Regions from separate parts of the Shewanella sp. VK101 genome, predicted to be linked through region 1. Evidence: predicted binding sites of a transcription regulator. Region 1 holds the regulator's gene; each other region holds the start of a gene.
What was found. The regulator NrdR, encoded in region 1, represses ribonucleotide reductase genes. The targets are predictions, from matches to a motif close to AAACACNANATNTNGTGTTT.

Region 1 (7,431 bases):
TTGACCGGCCAGAACTCTGGGGGAGGGATGATAATGGCGGTTAACCAGATATTCCTTGTGCTCTGCCCTCGCCTTCAATTCACCGCGGATGATATCCAGCCCCAGGGCAGAATCCCCCAGGGAACCTGTGACATAAATCCAATCACCGGCGCGGGCACCGCTACGGGTGAGCGCCTTGCCTTCCGGCACTTGGCCATGAACCGTGATATTGATGGCTCTCGGGCCGCGGGTGGTATCGCCTCCGACCAGAGAAATACCATAGTAATCAGCCGCTTCAAATAAACCTGCACTGAATTGCTCCAGCCAGGTTTCATCGACACTGGGCATGGTCAGTGCCAGGGTCATCCATGCGGGCTCGGCCCCCATGGCAGCAAGATCGGATAGGTTAACCGCCAACGCCTTGTAGCCCAATGCCTGGGCCGGCATGTCCGGCAAGAAATGAACATTTTCCACCAAGGTATCGCAGGAGATGGCAATGGATTTGTGTTCGGCGGGGTGCACCAGGGCACAATCGTCACCTATGCCGAGGCGGACATCTTTGCGCGCTTGGCCACGACCATGAAAATAGCGCTCGATAAGTTGAAATTCTTTCACTGTTGACTTGGCCACAAGTTCGCAGCCTCCCGGTTTTCCAATGAAAAAACGGTATCTTACGATACCGTTTGTCTAATTTCTTTCTGGTTCAGCGACGAGCTACCAGCTTGTCCAATATGCCATTGACAAACTTGTGGCTGTCCTCGGCGCCGAACGCCTTGGCCAACTCGATAGCCTCGTTGATCACCACTTTGTAAGGCGTATCCTTGCGGAAAGTCAGCTCGTAAGCCGCCAAACGCAAAATAGCCTTCTCCACAGGATCCACCTCCTCCATGGGACGCTGATCCAGATGGGGGGCAATTAACTCGTCCAGTTGAGCCTTTTTGGTTGCCGCTCCGGTGAACAGTTCACGGAAGTAGGCGACATCCACGCCGTCTATGTTTTGCTCGGTCAGAAACTCGTGCTCCACATCGGCAATATTGTTCCCGCTCAGTTGCCATGAATAGATGGCTTGAACCGCTAAACGGCGGGCTCTGCGGCGCTCTGAAGGCTTCATGCTTTTTCCTGTATTACAGCTGTTGCTCAAGTTGTTGCAGCACGTTCACCATTTCCAGCAGACCCAGGGCAGCTTCGCCGCCTTTGTTGCCAGCCTTGGTGCCGGAACGCTCAATGGCCTGTTCGATAGTGTCTGTGGTCAGTACCCCGAAAGAGACCGGGATATCGAATTCCAGACCCACTTGAGCCAGACCCTTGTTGCATTCACCTGCAACGAAATCAAAGTGTGGTGTACCACCACGGATCACTGCCCCCAGGGCGATGATACCGTCGAACTTGCCACTGGCGGCAACACGACGGGCGGCCAAAGGCAGCTCGAAAGCACCAGGTACGCGTACCACAGTGATGTTGTCTTCACTTACCTGACCGAAACGCTTAAGAGTGTCTACGGCACCCTCCAGCAGACTTTCAACCACAAAGCTGTTGAAACGGGATACAACGATCGCGACTTTGGCGTTTTTTGCTTCGATATTACCTTGAACTATGTTCATTATCTTACCTAACTTAGCTAAAGCACCCGGCCGGGGGCAAAAAGTGGCGCTATGATAGCACGCAATTTACCCCTTCGCCCTATGCAATTATTCGGAAATGGTTAATTAATTTGGTCGGCTCATTCGCCGGGAATATACTCAGTGACTTCCAGACCAAAGCCCCCCAAAGAGTGATAACGCTTGGGCGAGCTGAGCAGGCGCATTTTGTTGACACCAAGCGTCGCCAGAATCTGTGAGCCTACGCCAACCCTTTGGGAGGTTCCCTGCCATTTGGCGGTCACCGGCACTTCACCCTTGTCTTCGGCTTCGAAAGCCTTGACCTTGGCGATAATGCTCTCGTTAGGCTCCTGGTTACCCAGCAGCAACAGCACGCCACCATCGGCGGCAATCCGCGCCATGGCTTGCTCAAGCGGCCAGCTGCGCACTTCATCGCGCTCAGAGAACAGCAGGTCATTAATGGTGTTTTGCAGGTGTACCCGCACCAGAATATTGTCAACAATCTCGCCCTTGACCATGGCAAAGTGCAGTTGATTATCTATGGTGTCGCGAAAGGTGTGTAGCTCAAACTCACCGAAACGGGTAGGCAGCTTGCACCTGGCCTCACGCACCACTGTGGTTTCTGTGTTATTGCGGTAATTGATCAGATCGGCAATGGTGCCCATCTTAACGCCGTGCTCCTTGGCGAACACTTCCAGATCCGGACGGCGCGCCATGGTGCCATCCTCGTTAAGGATCTCCACGATCACAGCCGAAGGTTCCAAACCGGCCAAACGCGCCAGATCGCAACCGGCTTCGGTATGACCGGCGCGCACCAGCACTCCGCCATCCTGCGCCATCAAAGGGAAGATATGCCCGGGCTGAACTATGTCGGACGGCGTGGCATTTTTAGCCACAGCCGCCTGTACTGTCACGGCGCGGTCATGGGCGCTAATACCTGTGGTCACCCCTTCAGCGGCCTCGATGGAGACGGTGAAGTTGGTCGAAAACTGGGCGTTGTTATTGCTGACCATCAGCGGCAGATTCAGCTGCTGGCAGCGAGCCTTGGTCATGGTTTGGCAGATAAGACCACGGCCGAAGCGAGCCATGAAGTTGATCGCTTCCGGGGTAACTTTCTCCGCCGCCATGATGAGGTCGCCCTCATTTTCTCTGTCCTCATCGTCCATCAGGATAACCATTTTGCCCTGACGAATATCCTCGATGATCTCTTCGATACTGTGTAGCGCCATTGTAAGACCTTTATCTCTTGTTCTGTGTAATCAATGAATTCTAACCTGTTAGCGCGCGATAACCAGTGGGCTGGCGCACATCTAGCGCATGAAGCCGGCCTTGGCGAGCATAGCCAGGGTGACACCTTCGCTCGGCTGCGCTTCCTCTTTGTGCTGCATCAGACGCTCAAGATAGCGGGCTATCTGATCCACCTCCAGATTGACCTTATCGCCGGGGCGCAGCTCAAGCAGAGTGGTTTCACTGGCGGTATGCGGCACTATGGTGAGACGGAAATTGCGGCCATCCACTTCGTTAACCGTGAGGCTGACGCCATCGACGGTAATGGAGCCTTTATGGGCAATGTAACGGGCCAGCTCAGCGGGTGCCTCGAGCCAAAACTCCAGCGCCTTGCCCCTTGGAGTCACACTGATGACCCGCGCCATACCATCCACATGGCCACTGACCAAGTGCCCACCCAAGCGGGTGTTTGGCGTGACCGCCTTTTCCAGGTTGACTTTGGTGCCGACGCTGTAGCGGTCAAAGCCGGTGAGACTGACAGTTTCGGCCGAAACATCGGCCACATAACCCTCCGCCAGGCGTTCAACCACGGTCAGACACACGCCGTTGGTGGCAATGCTGTCGCCCAGACGCACATCACTGAGATCCAACTTGCCGCTGGCCACAGTCAGACGAATATCATCACCACGGCGCTCCAGCGTCCGCACTGTACCGACAGCTTCAATTATTCCGGTAAACATTCAATCACCTATCTTGAGAGTAAGCCGGGTATCATTGCCCAGCTTACGTTGATCAGTTACCCGTATCGCCGGGGTATCGGCTATCTGCTGATAGTTTGGCAAGGCCAGCAGGTTTCGGCCAGCGGCGCCAAGCAGTTTCGGGGCTTGATAAAGCAGCATCTCATCGGCCAACCCCGCGGTAATAAAGGCGCCGCAAAGCGTTGCCCCGGCTTCGACCAACACCGCATTGCAGCTCTGGTTCAGGTGTTGCAGCAGCGCCGCGATATCGACTCTGTTGTCTTCACCGGCCAGCACCAAAGTAGTGACATAAGGCGGCAAAGCGGCTAGGAATTCATCCTCATAGGGACGGCAGCTGACCAAGAGCACCGGGCTGGCAATTTGCAACAGCCTGGCATCGAGCGGCATACGGCAGTTGCTGTCTAGTATCACTCGCAGCGGTTGAATAAGCTGTTGCTCGCTGAGGGTTTCACCCAGGCTGCCAAGCTCAGCGTGCCGGACATTCAGGGAGGGGTCATCGGCCAATACGGTTTCAATGCCGGTGAGCAGAGCGCAGCTGCGGGCCCTGAGCCTTTGCACATCGCGGCGCGCCTCGGGGCCGGTTATCCACTTGGACTCGCCGTTGGCCAGTGCCGTCTTGCCATCGAGACTCGCCGCCAGTTTGAGGGTGACCCAAGGGCGATTTCGCTCCATCCGCGATAAAAAGCCCGGATTCAACTCTCTGGCCTGCTCGGCCAAGAGACCGCTCTGCACCTGGATCCCGGCCTCCTGCAGCATACCGATACCTCGGCCGGCCACCTGAGGGTTGGGATCTGTCATAGCCACCACCACCCGCTTGAGGCCATGTTTAATTAAGGCTTCGGCACAGGGCGGCGTGCGACCATAGTGACTGCAGGGTTCGAGGGTGACATAGGCAGTAGCGCCGCGGGCCTTGTCAGCGGCCATTTTCAGGGCATGAACTTCGGCATGGGGCTCGCCGGCACGCTGGTGCCAGCCTTCGCCGACAATCTTGCCATCGGCATCTATGATAACGCAGCCGACATTGGGGTTGGGGCGGGTTGTATAACGGCCACGGCGAGCCAGCATTATGGCGCGGCTCATCATGGCGATATCAGTATTGGACCACATGGGGGTTTCCGTTACTTAACAGTTGGCTGTGACTGACAGCCTATTTTTTCTCCAGCTTGGCAATCGCTTCACCAAACTCTGACACATCTTCAAAGGCACGATACACAGAGGCAAAGCGAATATAGGCCACCTTATCCAGCTCAATAAGATGATCCATCATCAGATTGCCGATCATTTCCGAGGTCACTTCCCGCTCGCCTGTGGCTCTGAGGGTAGACTTAATCTTGCTGATCGCCTCTTCAATCTTATCCATGGAAACCGGACGTTTCTCGGCGGCGCGCAGCATACCGCCGCGCAGCTTGTCCTCATCGAACGGTTGCCTGCTGCCATCGCGCTTGATCACTCTGGGCATGACAAGCTCGGCACCTTCAAAGGTGGTAAAGCGTTCATGACACAGAGTACATTCCCGGCGACGGCGCACCTGATGACCGTCTGCCACCAGCCTGGAATCTATCACCTTGGTATCCGTCGCACTGCAAAATGGACAATGCATTATGCCTCCTGGTGCTCAGTTGCCGGCAGCGGATGCTGCTAAATGGCAGAAACAAAAATGGCCGCTGAATTCAGCGGCCATCGAAGTTTATCCTATTCCCTTGAAAAGGTTAACCGTAAACAGGGAAGCGAGCGCACAGTTCCAGCACCTGGCCCTTAACACGCTCGATAACGGCGTCATCGTGAGCATTGTCGAGCACATCACAGATCCAGCCGGTCAGTTCACGGGCTTCGGCTTCCTTGAAACCGCGGCGAGTGATGGCCGGAGTACCGATACGCACCCCGGAGGTCACAAAGGGTGAGCGGGGATCGTTAGGCACAGAGTTCTTGTTGACTGTGATATTGGCACGGCCCAGAGCGGCGTCGGCTTCTTTACCGGTCAGCTCACGGCCAATCAGGTCCACCAGCATCAGATGGTTGCTGGTACCGCCGGAAACTATCTTGTAACCGCGTTCGAGGAATACCTCAACCATGGCCTTGGCGTTATTGACCACCTGCTGCTGATAGGTTTTGAACTCCGGCTCCAGTGCTTCTTTGAAGGCCACGGCTTTACCGGCGATAACGTGCATCAGAGGACCACCCTGACCGCCCGGGAATACCGCGGAATTCAGCTTCTTGTACAGATCTTCATCGTCGGCAGCCGACAGAATCACACCACCGCGGGGACCGGCCAGTGTCTTGTGAGTGGTCGAAGTCACCACGTGGGCGTGCGGCACAGGGTTAGGATAAACACCGGCAGCGATAAGACCGGCCACGTGTGCCATATCGACAAACAGGTAAGCGCCAATCTTGTCGGCGATTTCGCGCAGCTTGGCCCAGTCAACTATGCCTGAGTAGGCCGAGAAGCCGCCGATGATCATCTTGGGCTTGTGTTCCAGCGCCAGCGTTTCGAGTTCGCTGTAGTCAATCTTGCCGGACTCGTCGATACCGTAAGGGATGATGTTGTACAGCTTGCCGGAAAAGTTAACCGGAGAGCCGTGGGTCAGGTGACCACCGTGAGCCAGGTTCATCCCCAGTACGGTATCGCCGGGTTGCAGCAACGCCATATAAACCGCGCTGTTGGCCTGTGAACCTGAGTGTGGCTGAACGTTGGCGTAAGTAGCGCCAAACAGCTGCTTGGCACGCTCAATTGCCAGAGTCTCCACCACATCGACATACTCACAACCACCGTAGTAACGCTTGCCGGGATAACCTTCGGCATACTTGTTGGTCAGTTGTGAGCCCTGGGCTTCCATGACTCTGGGGCTGGTGTAGTTTTCGGAGGCGATCAGCTCAATGTGCTCTTCCTGGCGACGGGTTTCATCCTCAATCGCCTTGAACAGCTCAGGATCATAGTCGGCAATGTTCATACTTTTCTTCAGCATCTGTCACTCCAGCTGGCAAATCTTATTGGTAGGGTTGCGCGGTATTCTACTCTGAGTGTGACAAATATCCCAGTCGCTGGATGATGAAAATCCTTGTGTCAGCAGATGACTATGTTTCATTTGCTGAACAATGGTGCCGCTATCCGGCCGCATCTGGCAGGAGCTCTGGCAAATTGGTAAACTGCCGCCAGTTTAGGAAAACTCAGTTCAGGACAACAGAGAAACAATATGGCTCAGTTTGTATACAGCATGCTGAGGGTCGGCAAAATAGTGCCGCCCAAAAAGCAGATCCTCAAAGATATTTCATTGAGTTTCTTCCCCGGCGCCAAAATTGGTGTCCTGGGTCTCAACGGCTCGGGTAAATCCACCCTGTTGAAAATCATGGCAGGGCTGGACACAGAAATTGAAGGTGAAGCCCGTCCCATGCCGGGACTCAAGATAGGTTACCTACCCCAGGAGCCCCAGCTTGATCCCAACAAGACAGTACGGGAAACCATAGAAGAAGCCGTCAGCGAAGCCAAAAACGCCCTCAAGCGTCTGGATGAAGTCTATGCGGCCTATGCCGAGCCGGATGCCGACTTCGACGCCCTGGCCAAGGAGCAAGGCGAACTGGAAGCCATCATTCAGGCCCAGGATGCCCACAATCTGGACAATATTCTCGAGCGCGCCGCCAACGCCCTGCGTCTGCCGGAATGGGACGCCAAGGTGGAGGTGCTCTCCGGGGGTGAACGTCGCCGGGTGGCCATCTGTCGTCTGCTGCTGGAAAAGCCGGAGATGCTGCTGCTGGACGAACCGACCAACCACCTGGATGCCGAATCCGTTGCCTGGCTGGAGCATTTCCTGCAGGAATACTCAGGTACTGTGGTTGCCATTACCCACGACCGTTACTTCCTCGACAATGCCGCC
Region 2 (7,431 bases), 1.5 Mb from region 1:
AGTACGGCGCGGCTCCAACCACCAGCAGCTTTGATTGTCGCCCCTGGAAAGGCGGCAACACTGAAAGCTGTTCGGTCAACAGCCCTCAAGCCGGTACTTACTATGTGATGGTTCGCGGTTACAGCAGCTTCAGCGGTGCCAGCCTGGTGGCTAGCTACACAGGCTCAAGCAGCACCAATCCAGGTGGCGGCGCAGCGAGCTACACCAATGGTGATAATGCCAATATTCCCGACAACAACAGCACAGGCATTACCAGCCCCATCAGTGTCAGCCGCAGCGGTGATTCGGGTGTGGTCACTGTAGATGTCAGCATAGTGCACCCTTACATTGGCGATCTGCAGGTTGAACTGCACAGCCCCAATGGCCAGATTGCCGTGCTGCACGACAACACAGGCAAAGGCACCGACAATATCAACCAGAGCTATTCGGTCGATATGACAGGTGTCGAGTCCAGTGGTACCTGGTTGCTCAAGGCCGTCGACTCGGGTCGCCGTGACGTAGGCTACATCGACAGCTGGTCACTGCACTTTAAATAATCTCTCTTTCAAGGGGCCGCTACGGCCCCTTTTTCCTCTCTCTATGGTTTCCCTTGGCTGAAGAGCTGCCGGACTGTTTGACGCAACTTTTTCAACCTTTTTGCAAGGCATTTGAAAAGCTTCTCGATTATACTGGCGCCGCTTTTATAACACCAGCTACCAAGGCCCATTCATGACAGCTTCCAATTCCCCTCAAGCCAACAAAGATCCCCTGCACGGCTTGACCCTCAAGGCGATACTCACAGAGATGGTGGAGCAGTACGGCTTTGATGGCCTGGCACAAAGGATAAAAGTGCGTTGCTTCAGCCATGATCCCAGCATTAAATCGAGCCTGACCTTTTTGCGAAAGACCCAATGGGCCAGGGAAAAACTGGAACGCCTCTATCTGACCAGTAAGGGCTTGCCCATTCCGCCTCACCTGCTGGGCAGTTCAACCCCGGCCACAAGGCAAAAGCCAGCCAAACAAACCTGTGCCGACAAGCCTCAAACCAATGCCCATATCTGGGGTAAAAAGAGCGACTAGGCAGATACTGATACAACACGCAACCCGCTATATTTTTAACCAATTTTGCCTTAAAGCTGCTAAAGTTCTTCCCCTTGCAGCCGATAAGTCGTTATCGACTATCAGCACGAACAGATGCCGCCAAGGAGTTTAATGATGAACATTGCAGGCTTAGGTCAAATCGCCACTCAGGGAACCGGTCCCCGCAACCTGAGTGAAGTCACAGTGGCCGACAAAGACGCAGCCAAGGAAAGCGCTGCCACAAGTTCGGACAGCCAGGATAAAGTGAATATCTCTTCTGCCGGTCGCAAGGCGCTGGCGGATGATATAGGTGGTCAGCTGTATAGGAACAATTCGGAGCAAACCTCAGAAGCGCAGAAAGCCGCCGAGGAAGATACCTCGGATATGTCTGAAATTGACAAGAAGATTAAAGAGCTGCAGGACAAGCTCAAGGAGTTGCAGCAGCAGCTACAGCAACTGAATGGTGATGATTCTGAAGCGGCCGAGATAGAGCGTAAGTTGCTGCAGGATCAGATTGCCGCCGTCAGTGGTCAGTTGGTCGCCCTGCTCAACGAGAAAGCCCGCCAGGACAAGAACGCCGCCACTGAGGGCTGATGCCGCTCAGATGGGCATGCTGAACACCAGGCGCCAGATCTCCAGCCCATCACCACTACGGTAACTGATCCCCAATCTGTCTATGCCAAGCACTGGCTTGGCAAGGGCCAGGGTGGCCCCCAGCTCAACACTGCCGGACACCAAGGTATCCTGGTTGAGATCGCCGGCAAACTGTAACTGGTCAAAATACCAATAACCCAAAGCAAACACCCTGGGCTGCATCTGTAACCCCTGCCAGGACCAGTGATAAGGCAAGCCGATATCCACTCCGGTTTGCAATACGGAAAAGCTCTGGCTGATGCTGAACGCCCGTTCACTGTAGGCGGCAAATTTCAGTCGGGTCACCCACAGAGAATCTGCCTGCCACAGCTCAAAATGACGTAAGCCACTGATGCCGGCTGCCATGATGGCGACATTACCGCCTTGGTCGAAATTACTGCCAAAACCGAGATCGCCATAGGCCTCCATGCGCCAGTTTTCATCCAGACGCCAACGCTTTTCAAAGCCTGGGGTCACGGTCAGGGTACCAACACTGGAAGGCAATTCGAACTCACCGGCATCTTCAAGGCTATAGTTGAAAAAGCCTACAGAGATGGGCAGGCGCAGCAAGAACTCCGAGTCCTCACTCTGCTCCAGCGTAAAGTCCAGCGGTAAGCTGATGACGGTAGCATCCTGTTCGGACGCGCGATAGACCCCGCTGCCCAGATAGCTGCCAAAAGCATAGTGGGAGTTGTCCGGCGGCCGGGCGTGGCCGGGGGACTCTTGGGCAAGGATTGGGGCTGCAAGCAGCAAAAGCCCCAGGGAAGACACACTCAATAAACCAACTTGGGTTGATGCTTTCCCCGGTGACTTCATCTTTGCCGACTCAGTCCTGATGACCTTCGGTGAAATGATACTCAGACATCATATGGCCAAGCTCAGTAGACTTGGTCTTGAGGTAGGCTTCGTTGTAACGGTTTTTGCCCACCTGCAGCGGCACCCGCTCGACAACTTCCATGCCGACATCTTTCATCGCCTGCACCTTGCGCGGATTATTGGTCATCAACCTAACCTTGTGAACGCCAATTTTTTCCAGCATGGGCGCAATCATATCGTACTTGCGCATATCGGCCGGAAAGCCCAGACGCTCGTTGGCTTCCACTGTATTGGCGCCATCGTCCTGCAACTCGTAGGCTCGAATTTTGTTCAACAGCCCTATGCCACGACCTTCCTGACGCAGGTAGAGAATAAAGCCCTGACCGGCTTCGGCGACATTTTGCATCGCGGTCTGCAGTTGAAAGCCGCAGTCGCAGCGCAGGCTGAACAGGGCATCTCCGGTGAGACATTCCGAATGGATCCGTCCCAGCATGGGTTTATCGGCTTGGAGCTCACCAAAAGTCAGCGCCACGTGCTCTTTACCGGTTTCGGTATCCTCGAAACCATGCATGGCAAACACCCCCCAAGGGGTTGGCAATTTGGCGGTGGCGATAAATTTAATAGACATGAATTAACCTTAACGACTGCTCTCATTCCCTGAGACGGTTAACATCCCTCAAAATCAAGATAATAGTGAAGCGTGCTCAGTACTCAGGCCGGTCATTTTATGCGTTTTTACCACCGACCGGAATACCCAAGTAAATTCATTGGTTATTATCTGCTGTCACGGCGGCAGTTAAAATGCCTTGGGTGCAAACCCGGTAACGGCAGTAATACCCATTTCTCTGCCCAGCGCTGTCATGGGATGCACAACGACCAAACCCCGGACAGACTTCTTGAGTTTGCCCATGTCGGCCTGTTCGGCTTTGGTGAGTTCGCGGCTAAAAGGCAGATCGCGAATAGACTGTCCCTGCTTGCCAAGCTGCCGACTCTGCTGGCCCTTGATGGCTGCAATCCTCTTGTTGACGGCGGCGATTTCCCGCTGAAACTGGGCAATGATAGGACCATCGCCACGTTGCTCTGCGGCGGCCAATTTACGGCGATACTGATCCAGCTTATCGTTGAGCTGTTGCAGCTCCTGCTTCAAATTCATTCTGTTACCTTACAAAATCCCGGCACCCTGAGAATGGACGGCCTGGTTGCCGTAAATGTGCCGGACAGAAGTATAACAGCAACTCAAGCCCAGGTGACGGGGTTTTTTAGCAGGGAAAAGCAATTGTGTTAACCAGTTTTCACTTTTGTACTTACTGAGGGTCGTTGAGCAGATGTATCACCTGGTTGGCCGAACCACGAAACTTCAGCGACGGATCCGCTTGCTCCTGCACGAATTTGCCATCCACCAACACATGAATAAGCCCGAGCAATTCCCGCTGCGCCGGACTGAGTTCATCGAGACGATAACCAGTCCAGAGCCAGACATCCTTTCCAGGGCATTCGTCCCGCACCCGCAGCAGTAAGGCCTTGATGGCGTCAAGATTGCCCGGAAACAGTGGGTCACCACCTGAAAGTGACAAGCCCCTTCTCGGGATCCGGCTGTCATTGAGATCGGCAATGATCCTGTCAGACATCGCCTGGTCGAAAGGATGCCCGGAGCGGGGATCCCAGGTTGACTGGTTATAACAACCCCGGCACTGATGTTCACAACCGGAGACAAACAGGGTTACCCGGGTGCCCGGTCCATTGACCACATCCACGGGGTAATACTGATGATAGTTCATAGCTATATCCACAAGGCGCCCCGAGGGGCGCCTATAAAACAGTTTGTCGTTAAAGGTGCTTAACCCGACGTTTGACCTCTTCCTGCTTGCCATGGTTGAAGGGTCTGGCATCCGGGCTGCCGAGATAACCGCAAACCCTGCGGGTCACAGACACCCGACTGGGCTCATGGTTGCCACACTTGGGGCAGGTAAAGCCCTTGCTGGTACAGATAAACTCACCGGTAAAGCCACAGTCGTAACACTCATCTATTGGTGTGTTGGTTCCATAGTAAGGCACCCGGCTGTAGCTGTAGTCCCAGACATTCTCAAGCGCTTCCAGGTTGTGCTGCATATTCGGGTATTCGCCGTAGCAGATGAAACCACCATTGGCGAGCTCGGGATACGGCTGTTCGAAGTCGAGTTTGTCGTAAGGATTCACCTTCTTCTCCACATCCAGGTGGAAGCTGTTGGTGTAATAGCCCTTGTCGGTAACACCATCAACCAGGCCAAAGCTCTTGGCATCCAGCTTGGCAAAACGGCTGCACAGGCTCTCGCTCGGTGTACTGTAGAGGCTGAAACCATAACCGGTTTCCTCTTTCCAGCGCACTGTAGCCGCCTTGAGGTGAGCCACTATGGCAACTGCTTTCTGCCTCAATGTTTCATCGTCAAACACATGGGTGTCTGTACCATAGAGAGCATTGATTGTCTCATGCAGGCCTATATAGCCCAGAGAGATGGAAGCTCGGCCGTTTTTGAAGATTTCGGCAATGTTATCATCACCGCGCAGGCGCACTCCGCAAGCCCCTTCCATATAGAGAATGGGCGCCACTCTGGCCTTGACGTTGGCCAGACGTTCGATGCGGGTATCCAGCGCCTTGCGGGCCATCTCCAGCCTTTGATCCAAAATGCGATAAAACTCGGCTTCATCACCCTTGGCTTCCAGCGCCACCCTCGGCAAGTTCAGGCTGACTACGCCTAAGTTGTTGCGACCTTCATGCAGCAGCTCGCCGTTTTCCTCATAGGTGCCAAGGAAACTGCGACAACCCATAGGAGTCTTGAATGAGCCAGTAACCTTGACCACCTGCTCATAGTTGAGAATATCCGGATACATGCGGATGCTGGCACACTCGAGCGCCAACTGCTTGATGTCGTAGTTGCAGTCGCCGGCCTTATGGTTGATACCATCACGAATGGCAAACACCAACTTGGGGAAAACCGCTGTCTTGCGGTTCTTGCCAAGGCCTTCCATGCGGATCCGCAAAATAGACTCTTGGATCAGCCTCGACTCCCAGCTGGTACCCAAACCGAAACCGAAGGTAACAAAAGGCGTCTGACCATTGGCGGTATGCAGGGTATTGACCTCATATTCCAGCGACTGGAAGGCGTCGTGACACTCTTTCTTGGTCTGCTCTGTGGCAAACGCCTTGGCATCGGTAATCCCCCACTTGAGCGCCGTTTGATAATGCTTGTCGTAGCTCTTGGCCACAAAAGGGGCCAACACTTCATCTATGCGGTTGATTGTGGTGCCGCCATAAATATGGCTGGCGACCTGGGCGATGATCTGCGCGGTAACTGCGGTCGCAGTCGAGATGGATTTTGGTGTCTCAATCTCGGCATTGCCCATCTTAAACCCTTGGGTCAACATGCCACCGAGATCGATCAGCATACAGTTGAACATAGGGAAGAAAGGCGAATAGTCGAGATCGTGATAGTGGATCTCACCGGCCTCATGGGCGGCAACCACATCCTTGGGCAGGATATGATGTTTGGCATAATGTTTGGCGACAATACCGGCCAGGAGATCCCTCTGGGTGGGGATCACCTTGGAGTCTTTATTGGCATTTTCGTTGAGCAGGGTCGCGTTGCTCTGCTCGACCAGGCCGCGGATCTCCAGATTCAGCCGGCTGCTGGATTCACGGCAGATATCTCTGTCGTGACGATATTCAATGTAGCTACGGGCCACTTGTTTGTACGGCCCTTCCATCAACAGGTTTTCGACCCTGTCCTGCAACTCCTGGATATTGACCTCAGCCTTGTCGGTTACCGCCTGGGTGACCAGCGCTGCGACTGTGGCCGCATAGTCCACATCTTCTATACCGCAGTGGCTAGAGGCTGCCAGCACCGCATCCCTTATCCTTGTTTCGTCGAACTGAGTACGGCACCCGTCCCGCTTAATCACTACCGGCATTTCTCTAATCTCCATGTTGTTTATTTAACACCATATATAGTGGTGTTTTATTAACCAAGCACAATATGTAGAGAATTAAGCGACAAATCGCTCTTCAATACCATGATCTGGATCATGGTATTGAAGAGGATGAACAACACTATGGGATTAGTGCCGACGAGCACAACTTGTGGAGATTTTTCCCTTGACCGAGACCCAAACGGCCGCTAGTCAGTACCTCTTTGCCAAGGCCAGATAACTATTGATTTGCCCACTGCCCTGCTGCTGGCTGCCTATGGCTGCTGCGGTGCGCATCAGAGCGCTGACACCACTGAGCCGGGATAACAGTTGAGGATCTTGCAGTGCGGAATCGGCCTTGCCCGCTAGCTTGTTGCTGTTGTTCTCTGCGCTCTCGGCAGTTTGGTTTTCTCCCTTGAGCACGGCGTCCAACTGAGCTGCTACCTTGTTGGCCGCCAAAGAGCTCGATGGGGTATACATCATCCCCATATTGCCCATCAGGCTGTCCGCCCCCTTGAGTGCGTTGAGCAAAGGGCTTTGACTGGCCTGTTGTCTGAGCATACCAATCTGGCCTTGAATAAACTCCTTGAGGCTGGCGTTATCTTTGGTATCAACTCCCATCAGGCCGCTGCCCTGCAATCTGGCCATCTGGCTTTCAGACAACAGCCCTTCGTCGCCTAGGCGCGCCAGAAGCTTGGGTAAATCGGCACTGCTGAACTGACCTGAGCCGAAAAACTCCTTGGCCAACTCCTGCACCCGCGCGGCTCTTTTACCATCGTTGGAAAGGGATATGCTGTCCTGCCCTATGTTTGCCGAGGCAGAGCCCTGGCTCTTGCTGTCATTGACCGTTTCAGTGTCGACAACCGAGAGGCCGCTGCCGCTGGTAAGACGATTGTTGACGCCATAGGCATCGACCCCGGACAATCTGGGATCCACAGAGGAATGGATAGGCTGCATGTCAGTTTTCCGTCATATCGACGC
Region 3 (7,431 bases), 1.0 Mb from region 1:
CTCATCACAAATCTTGTCCAGATCCCGCTTGTAGGTATCTACCGGCATGATCCCCTGAGAATAAGTGGTCTCATGGAACAGCGGGCAGGCACCCAGCTCTTTGGCCAGATTCATCGAGGCCTTGAGCAGGTAGTACTGTATGGCTTCAAATGTTCTGTGGGTCAGGCCGTTGGCGCTGCCGTCAGAGTATTTCACCCCGTTCTTGGCAAGATAGTTGGCGAAGTTGATGACCCCGATACCCAGAGTGCGGCGGTTCATCGATGCCGTCTTGGCAGAAGGAATAGGGTAGTCCTGGTAGTCCAGCAGGTTATCCAGGGCGCGCACAGCCAAATCGGCAAGGCCTTCCAGTTCGCCCAAGTCTTTTATCGCACCCAGGTTCAGCGCTGACAGAGTACAAAGGGCGATTTCACCATTTGGGTCGTCAATATTGTTCAGTGGCTTGGTTGGCAGGGCAATCTCAAGACACAGGTTAGACTGACGCACTGGGGCTACTTCGGCGTTGAACGGACTGTGGGTGTTACAGTGATCCACGTTCTGCACATAGATACGGCCGGTAGAAGCACGCTCCTGCATCATCAGCGAGAAGAGCTCGACCGCTTTTAGGGTCTTCTTGCGAATGCTCTGGTCCTGCTCATATTTCACATACAGGCGCTCAAACTCGTCCTGATCGGCAAAGAAGGCGTCATATAAGCCGGGAACGTCCGATGGGCTGAACAGGGTGATGTTCTCACCTTTGATCATCCGCTGATACATCAGCTTGTTGATCTGTACGCCGTAGTCCAGGTGACGGATACGGTTGTCTTCAACACCACGGTTATTTTTCAGTACCAGCAGCGATTCAACTTCCAGGTGCCAGATAGGGTAGAACAGAGTTGCAGCACCGCCGCGAACGCCGCCCTGGGAGCAGGATTTAACCGCAGTCTGGAAATACTTGTAGAAAGGCAAACAACCTGTGTGGAAGGCTTCACCACCACGAATAGGGCTTCCCAGAGCGCGAATGCGGCCGGCATTCACACCGATACCGGCTCTCTGACTGACATACTTGACGATGGAAGAGGCCGTGGCATTGATGGAATCCAGGCTGTCGTCACACTCGATCAACACGCAAGAGCTGAACTGACGGGTCGGCGTACGCACACCGGACATGATAGGGGTCGGCAAAGAGATCTTGAAGGTAGAGACCGCATCATAGAAGTCTTTGACATACTGCAGCCGGGTTTCCTTCGGATAACGGGCAAACAAGCAAGCGGCCACCAGAATATAGAGGAACTGGGCACTTTCGTAGACTTCATGAGTCACACGGTTTTGCACTAGATACTTGCCTTCCAGCTGTTTGACGGCGGCATAGGAGAAGTTCATATCGCGCCAATGGTCGATATAGCTGTCGAGCACATCCAGCTCTTCACGGCTGTAGTCTTCCAGCACATGCTTGTCGTACTTGCCCATGGCGACCAACTTGCTGACATGATCGTACAGTTTTGGCGGCTCAAACTGACCAAAGGCCTTCTTACGCAAATGAAAAACAGCAAGGCGAGCGGCCAGGAACTGATAGTCCGGAGAGTCGGGAGAGATCAGGTCGGCGGCAGCCTTGATAATGGTTTCATGGATGGCCTCGGTGGGGATGCCATCGAAAAACTGCAGGTGAGAACGCAACTCCACCTCGGAAACCGAGACGTTGTTTAATCCTTTGGCTGCCCAGGTGATAACGCGGTGGATCTTATCGAGATCTATCGTCTCGCGTGCGCCACTGCGTTTGGTAACTGTCATAGTGCTATTCATTGAAGATAGGCCTTGGTTGTAATATCTGTGAAATGACGCGACGGCGTCATTAAACCTTCCCTTGTAAAACAATCAACCGAACAGTTAACGACGGCGGCCCGAGTGGGCTCTGTTAACCGGGAGTTTCCAGTGCAAGACTAGTATGTCTGATTGCTACCGATACACAAGATATGGTGTTTTTCTATATCTTGGATAACAAGATAGTGAGGTATGGCACTTTTTGCAAGCCTGAGTTTTGGGTATATCTTGTGGATATCTTGAGGATATTGACTGGCCGATTCCGCAAAGCGGCATCATTGCTGGTGCACAGTCGTTATGGTCAAAATTCAAGCGATCTCACTCAAGGTGATCGACTGCTAAAATAAGCAGCGATCCGCGATCCCGCGCAGATCCGGTCGGTTAAAGCAGTATCCGGACTGCGATTTTCTTTAAGGTCTTGTCTACTCAGGAAAACAGTGCCAATTTAGCGCTTGTCTTACTTTGTTACCACAATGGCAGCGACATCACTGCCTGTGGATGATTTAACTGCCAATCGGCACCCCATTCCGCCGGTTTATCCTCGGCCGCCAGATATCCCCACATGGCGATGGCAGAGGGCATATTCACCGCCTGCGCCGCTGCTATGTCGCGCTCGGCATCGCCAAGATAGAGAATACGTTCGGGAGCGCAGTTAAGCTGCTGAGCAGCCAGCAACATAGGGGCTGGGTGGGGCTTACGATAGAGGGTTGTATCGGCACTGACCACAGCATCAAAGCGCTTAAGCAGCCCCATGCGCTCTAACAAGGGCCGGGTAAAACGCGCCGGTTTATTGGTGACAATCCCCAGCGGTAAGGCTCTTGATAGGGCACTGTCCAGCAAGGCTTCTATGCCTTCAAACAAACAGGCTTTTTGGCCGTTAACCGCATCATATTCCCTGAGCATCGCTTGCCGGAGATGCTCCTGTTCCTCGGCTGAGGCTTGGGGCACGGCGGCTTGCACCATGGCAAGCGAGCCGTGAGAGGCCAGAGTGCGAAGAAGTTTGCGCTTATCCTCTATCGATACCCCATGGGATGCAAGGGCCAAGGCCAGTGCTTCGGTCAGGTCCTCGGCGGTATCCACCAGAGTCCCGTCCAAGTCGAACAGAATCCCTTGAAACGGCAGCTTAGGCGTCATGGCATCAGTCCTGGCGTTGGCAGGCAATCATATAGTTGACTTCAACGCTCTTGGTGTAACTGAATACGCCACTCAAGGGGTTGTATTTGATGCCCAGCGCGTCACGGCACAATAGTTCGGTGTTTTCTGCCATGGCAATTAATTCGGATGGGCGGATAAACTTACTGTGGTCATGGGTACCTGCCGGCAGCATTTTCAGCACATACTCGGCACCGAGTATGGTTTGCACCCAGGACATGATGTTGCGGTTAATGGTGGAGAAGAACACCCAACCTCCGGGCTTGACCATATCGCAACAAGCCTGGATCACAGATTGCGGATCCGGTACATGCTCGAGCATCTCCATACAGGTAACAGTGTCGTAATGCCCCTGATGATTCTGGGCATGCACTTCGGCGGTTTCCTGCAGGTAGTCTATGCTGACGCCGGCTTCCAGTGCATGCAGCCTGGCGACTTCCAACGGCTCAAAACCCATATCCAACCCGGTGACCTTGGCGCCAATGCGGGCCATGCTCTCGGACAGAATGCCACCGCCGCAGCCGACATCCAGTACCTGCTTGTCAAAGATACCGCCGGATTGAGCGTCTATATAATTAAGGCGCAGGGGGTTGAGTTCATGCAGTGGCTTGAATTCACCGGCAGGATCCCACCAACTGGCGGCCATACTTTCAAACTTGGCAATTTCCTGAGGGTCGACATTGGGTTGAGAAGACATATTCAGACCTGAAACAGCAATAATAAAGATGTGCCCATTATAACCATATAAGCCATAGGGAAGGGCAGCATAAATTGGCGCCTCAATGTGATCGATAGCACTAAAGGCCAAAAGCTGCACAAAATATCGGCAAGATTCGGTTTTTGATGATAAAAACAGCAACGGAACTCATGTCTATGACGGTGATATCTGCCCCCGCTCGCGACTTGTATCATGCCCTTGGCGTTTTTGGCTGCAAAGGCGGCTTTAAGGACTTCCGACATTAAATAACTGTGTTAGAATGCCAAATCACGTTTGTTGGGCTCGACAATGACACGGATTACAAGTTGTCAGCTAATTTAAGGGGATCGAGCAGTTTATGACTGATCTGGCTTTATCAATTTCGCCAATAAATATTGAAGACGAACTAAAGAACTCCTATCTGGATTACGCCATGAGCGTTATCGTCGGGCGGGCATTGCCAGACGTACGCGACGGCCTCAAGCCGGTGCATCGCCGCGTACTCTTTGCGATGAACGAGCTGAAAAACGATTGGAATAAACCCTATAAGAAGTCGGCACGTGTTGTCGGTGACGTGATAGGTAAGTATCACCCTCATGGTGATAGCGCCGTATACGACACCATAGTGCGGATGGCACAGCCTTTCTCACTGCGTTACACCTTGGTGGATGGCCAAGGTAACTTCGGTTCCATCGACGGCGATGCCGCGGCGGCCATGCGTTATACCGAAATTCGTATGGAAAAGCTGGCGCATCAACTGCTGGCTGACCTTGAGAAAGAAACCGTCGATTATGTCCCCAACTACGACGGCACAGAAATGATCCCGGCCGTGTTGCCGACTCGGATCCCCAACCTGCTGGTCAACGGCTCCTCCGGTATCGCCGTGGGTATGGCCACCAATATTCCGCCGCACAACCTGACCGAAGTGGTTAAAGGCTGTTTGGCACTTATCGAAGAACCTGAGCTGTCTATCGAACAGCTGATGGATTATATCCCGGGTCCGGATTTCCCGACTGCTGCCATTATCAATGGCAAGAAAGGCATAGAGGAAGCGTACCGTACCGGCCGCGGCAAGGCGATTATGCGCGCCCGTGCCGAGGTGGAAACCGAAGACAATGGCCGCGAGCGGATCATTGTTACCGAGATCCCATACCAGGTGAATAAGGCTCGTCTGATTGAAAAGATCGCAGAGCTGGTAAAAGACAAGAAAATTGAAGGCATCAGCGGCCTGCGCGACGAGTCAGATAAAGACGGTATGCGCATTGTCGTTGAGGTCAAGCGCGGCGAAGTGGCCGAGGTGGTACTCAACAACCTCTATGCCCAGACCCAGATGCAAACTTCTTTTGGTATCAACATGGTGGCCCTGACCAATGGTCAGCCCAAGTTGTTTAACCTTAAGGAGATGCTGGAAGCCTTTATTCTGCACCGCCGTGAAGTGGTGACTCGCAGAACCGTGTTTGAACTGCGTAAGGCCCGCGAACGCGCTCATATCCTGGAAGCCCTGGCTATCGCCCTAGCCAACATCGACCCTGTGATTGCGCTGATCAAGGCCTCGCCAACACCGGCCGAAGCCAAAGTAAAACTGGTGGAAACCGGTTGGCAGCTCGGCAACGTGCAGGGCATGTTGGAAAAAGCCGGTGATGACGCCGCCCGCCCTGAATGGTTGGAGCCGGAGTTTGGTATTCGCGATGGTCTCTACTATCTGACTGAGCAGCAAGCCCAGGCTATCCTCGAGCTGCGTCTTCACCGTCTGACCGGCCTTGAGCACGAGAAGATCCTCCAGGAATATGAAGAGCTGTTGGAGCTGATCGCCGGATTGCTGCATATCCTCAGAAGCCCAGAGCGTCTGATGGAAGTGATCAAAGAAGAGCTGGAAGAAGTGCTCGAGCAGTATGGCGATGAACGCCGCACCGAGATCAACGCTTCTGCCGTGGATATCAGCCTCGAAGACCTTATTTGCGAAGAAGATGTGGTAGTGACCCTGTCGCATTTGGGCTATGCCAAGTATCAGCCACTGAGCGATTACCAGGCGCAGCGCCGAGGTGGTAAGGGCAAGGCCGCCACCAAGGTCAAAGACGAAGACTTCGTTGAGAAACTATTGGTTGCCAATACCCACGACACCATTTTGTGTTTCTCTGACTTTGGCAAACTCTACTGGCTCAAGGTCTATCAGTTGCCGCTGGCCAGTCGTCAGTCGCGCGGTAAGCCTATCGTTAACCTGCTGCCATTGTCCGAAGGCGAGCACATTACGGCAATTTTGCCGGTTCGTGAATACGAAGCCGACAAGTATGTCATCATGGCCACTTCCCACGGTACCGTGAAGAAGACATCGCTTATCGAATACAGCCGCCCCAGAGCCAACGGCATTATCGCCGTTAACCTGAAAGACGGTGACCAGTTGATTGGCGTTGACCTGACCGACGGCAGCAATGAAATCATGCTGTTCTCCAACGAAGGTAAGGTGGTACGCTTCAGCGAAGATCAGGTGCGTGCTATGGGCCGTACCGCTACCGGTGTTCGCGGTATCAAACTCGAAGACGGTCAGGAAGTGGTTTCACTGATAGTGCCAAAAGAAGATGGCGCCATTCTGACTGTGACAGAGAACGGTTTTGGTAAGCGTACCGAGCTGAGTGAATACCCAACCAAGAGCCGTGCTACCAAGGGCGTGGTTTCCATTAAGGTCAGCGAACGTAACGGCGCGGTAGTCGGTGCGGTTCAGGTCGGCGACAATGATGAGATCATGCTGATCAGCGACAAGGGCACATTGGTGAGAACCCCAGCGGCCGGTGTTTCCATCATAGGCCGTAATACCCAGGGCGTGACCATTATCCGCACTGCCGGTGACGAGGCCGTGGTGGGTTTACAGCGTATCGATGAAATCCAGTCTGATGAAGACGAAGTGGAATTCGATGAAAACGGCGAACCCATAGTGGCCGAAGCTGCAGCCGAGGATACTGAAGGCCAAGCGCCCGAAGCACCTGAAGCCGAGCAGGAATAACAGCATCAAGCATATCTGAGCGTCCATCTGGACGCTCTTTTTTTCAAGGAGAACAATGAAGTGAGCACGATTTATAATTTCTGTGCCGGACCAGCCATGTTGCCGGCCGCGGTAATGCAAAAAGCCCAGCAGGAATTACTGGACTGGCAGGGGCACGGAGTCTCCGTCATGGAGATCAGTCACCGCAGTCAGGCCTTTATCGATCTCACCAAGGCTGCAGAATCCAGATTGCGCTCACTGATGAATATTCCCGAAGATTACCATGTACTGTTTATGCATGGCGGTGGTCGCGGTCAGTTCTCGGCTGTCGTGAATAATTTTTTGGGCAATAACGGCAGAGCCCTGTATTTGGAGAGTGGTCAGTGGTCAAAGTCGGCCACGGCAGAGGCCAGAAAGCTGGCCGGAGATGACAGGATTGATAGCCAGAGCATTGTTGAAAAGGTCAATGGACTCAACAAAGTAACCTTACCTAAGCTGGAAGGTGATACTGGTAAGTATCGCTATGTGCACTATTGCCCCAACGAGACGGTAGATGGTGTCGAAATTTTTGAAGAGTTGGAGTCTCCCTGGCCAATAGTCGCGGATATGTCATCCACTATCATGTCCCGTGAAATCGATGTCAGTCGCTACGGACTCATTTATGCCGGGGCACAGAAAAATATTGGTCCTTCAGGTTTGGCCATAGTGATAGTGCGTAAAGAGATGCTGGCTTTGCCGGCCATGCCACAGTCGTCCATCATGGATTATCGCTTGGCGGCCGAAAACGATTCTATGTTTAACACTCCTC

Region 2: a site for NrdR is predicted at 6,479-6,498, ahead of nrdD (anaerobic ribonucleoside-triphosphate reductase). Genes of this name have one in related genera too.
Region 3: a site for NrdR is predicted at 1,939-1,958, ahead of nrdA (class 1a ribonucleoside-diphosphate reductase subunit alpha). Genes of this name have one in related genera too.

What each region holds. Positions count from the first base shown of each region.
Region 1 is NZ_CM151402.1:3,379,307-3,386,737, forward strand. It holds gene thiL (thiamine-phosphate kinase) at 1-594, opposite strand, end outside; gene nusB (transcription antitermination factor NusB) at 683-1,090, opposite strand; gene ribH (6,7-dimethyl-8-ribityllumazine synthase) at 1,104-1,580, opposite strand; gene ribBA (bifunctional 3,4-dihydroxy-2-butanone-4-phosphate synthase/GTP cyclohydrolase II) at 1,700-2,806, opposite strand; gene ACSHSR_RS15045 (riboflavin synthase) at 2,888-3,544, opposite strand; gene ribD (bifunctional diaminohydroxyphosphoribosylaminopyrimidine deaminase/5-amino-6-(5-phosphoribosylamino)uracil reductase RibD) at 3,545-4,669, opposite strand; gene nrdR (transcriptional regulator NrdR) at 4,710-5,162, opposite strand; gene glyA (serine hydroxymethyltransferase) at 5,272-6,525, opposite strand; gene ettA (energy-dependent translational throttle protein EttA) at 6,754-7,431, shown strand, end outside.
Region 2 is NZ_CM151402.1:1,851,553-1,858,983, reverse strand. It holds gene ACSHSR_RS08400 (S8 family serine peptidase) at 1-536, shown strand, start outside; gene ACSHSR_RS08395 (VF530 family protein) at 709-1,059, shown strand; gene ACSHSR_RS08390 (hypothetical protein) at 1,192-1,653, shown strand; gene ACSHSR_RS08385 (hypothetical protein) at 1,660-2,508, opposite strand; gene ribA (GTP cyclohydrolase II) at 2,519-3,136, opposite strand; gene ACSHSR_RS08375 (YibL family ribosome-associated protein) at 3,305-3,661, opposite strand; gene nrdG (anaerobic ribonucleoside-triphosphate reductase-activating protein) at 3,813-4,286, opposite strand; gene nrdD (anaerobic ribonucleoside-triphosphate reductase) at 4,336-6,453, opposite strand; gene ACSHSR_RS08360 (hypothetical protein) at 6,664-7,407, opposite strand.
Region 3 is NZ_CM151402.1:2,359,229-2,366,659, reverse strand. It holds gene nrdA (class 1a ribonucleoside-diphosphate reductase subunit alpha) at 1-1,779, opposite strand, end outside; gene ACSHSR_RS10775 (HAD family hydrolase) at 2,263-2,931, opposite strand; gene ubiG (bifunctional 2-polyprenyl-6-hydroxyphenol methylase/3-demethylubiquinol 3-O-methyltransferase UbiG) at 2,936-3,646, opposite strand; gene gyrA (DNA topoisomerase (ATP-hydrolyzing) subunit A) at 4,005-6,644, shown strand; gene serC (3-phosphoserine/phosphohydroxythreonine transaminase) at 6,705-7,431, shown strand, end outside.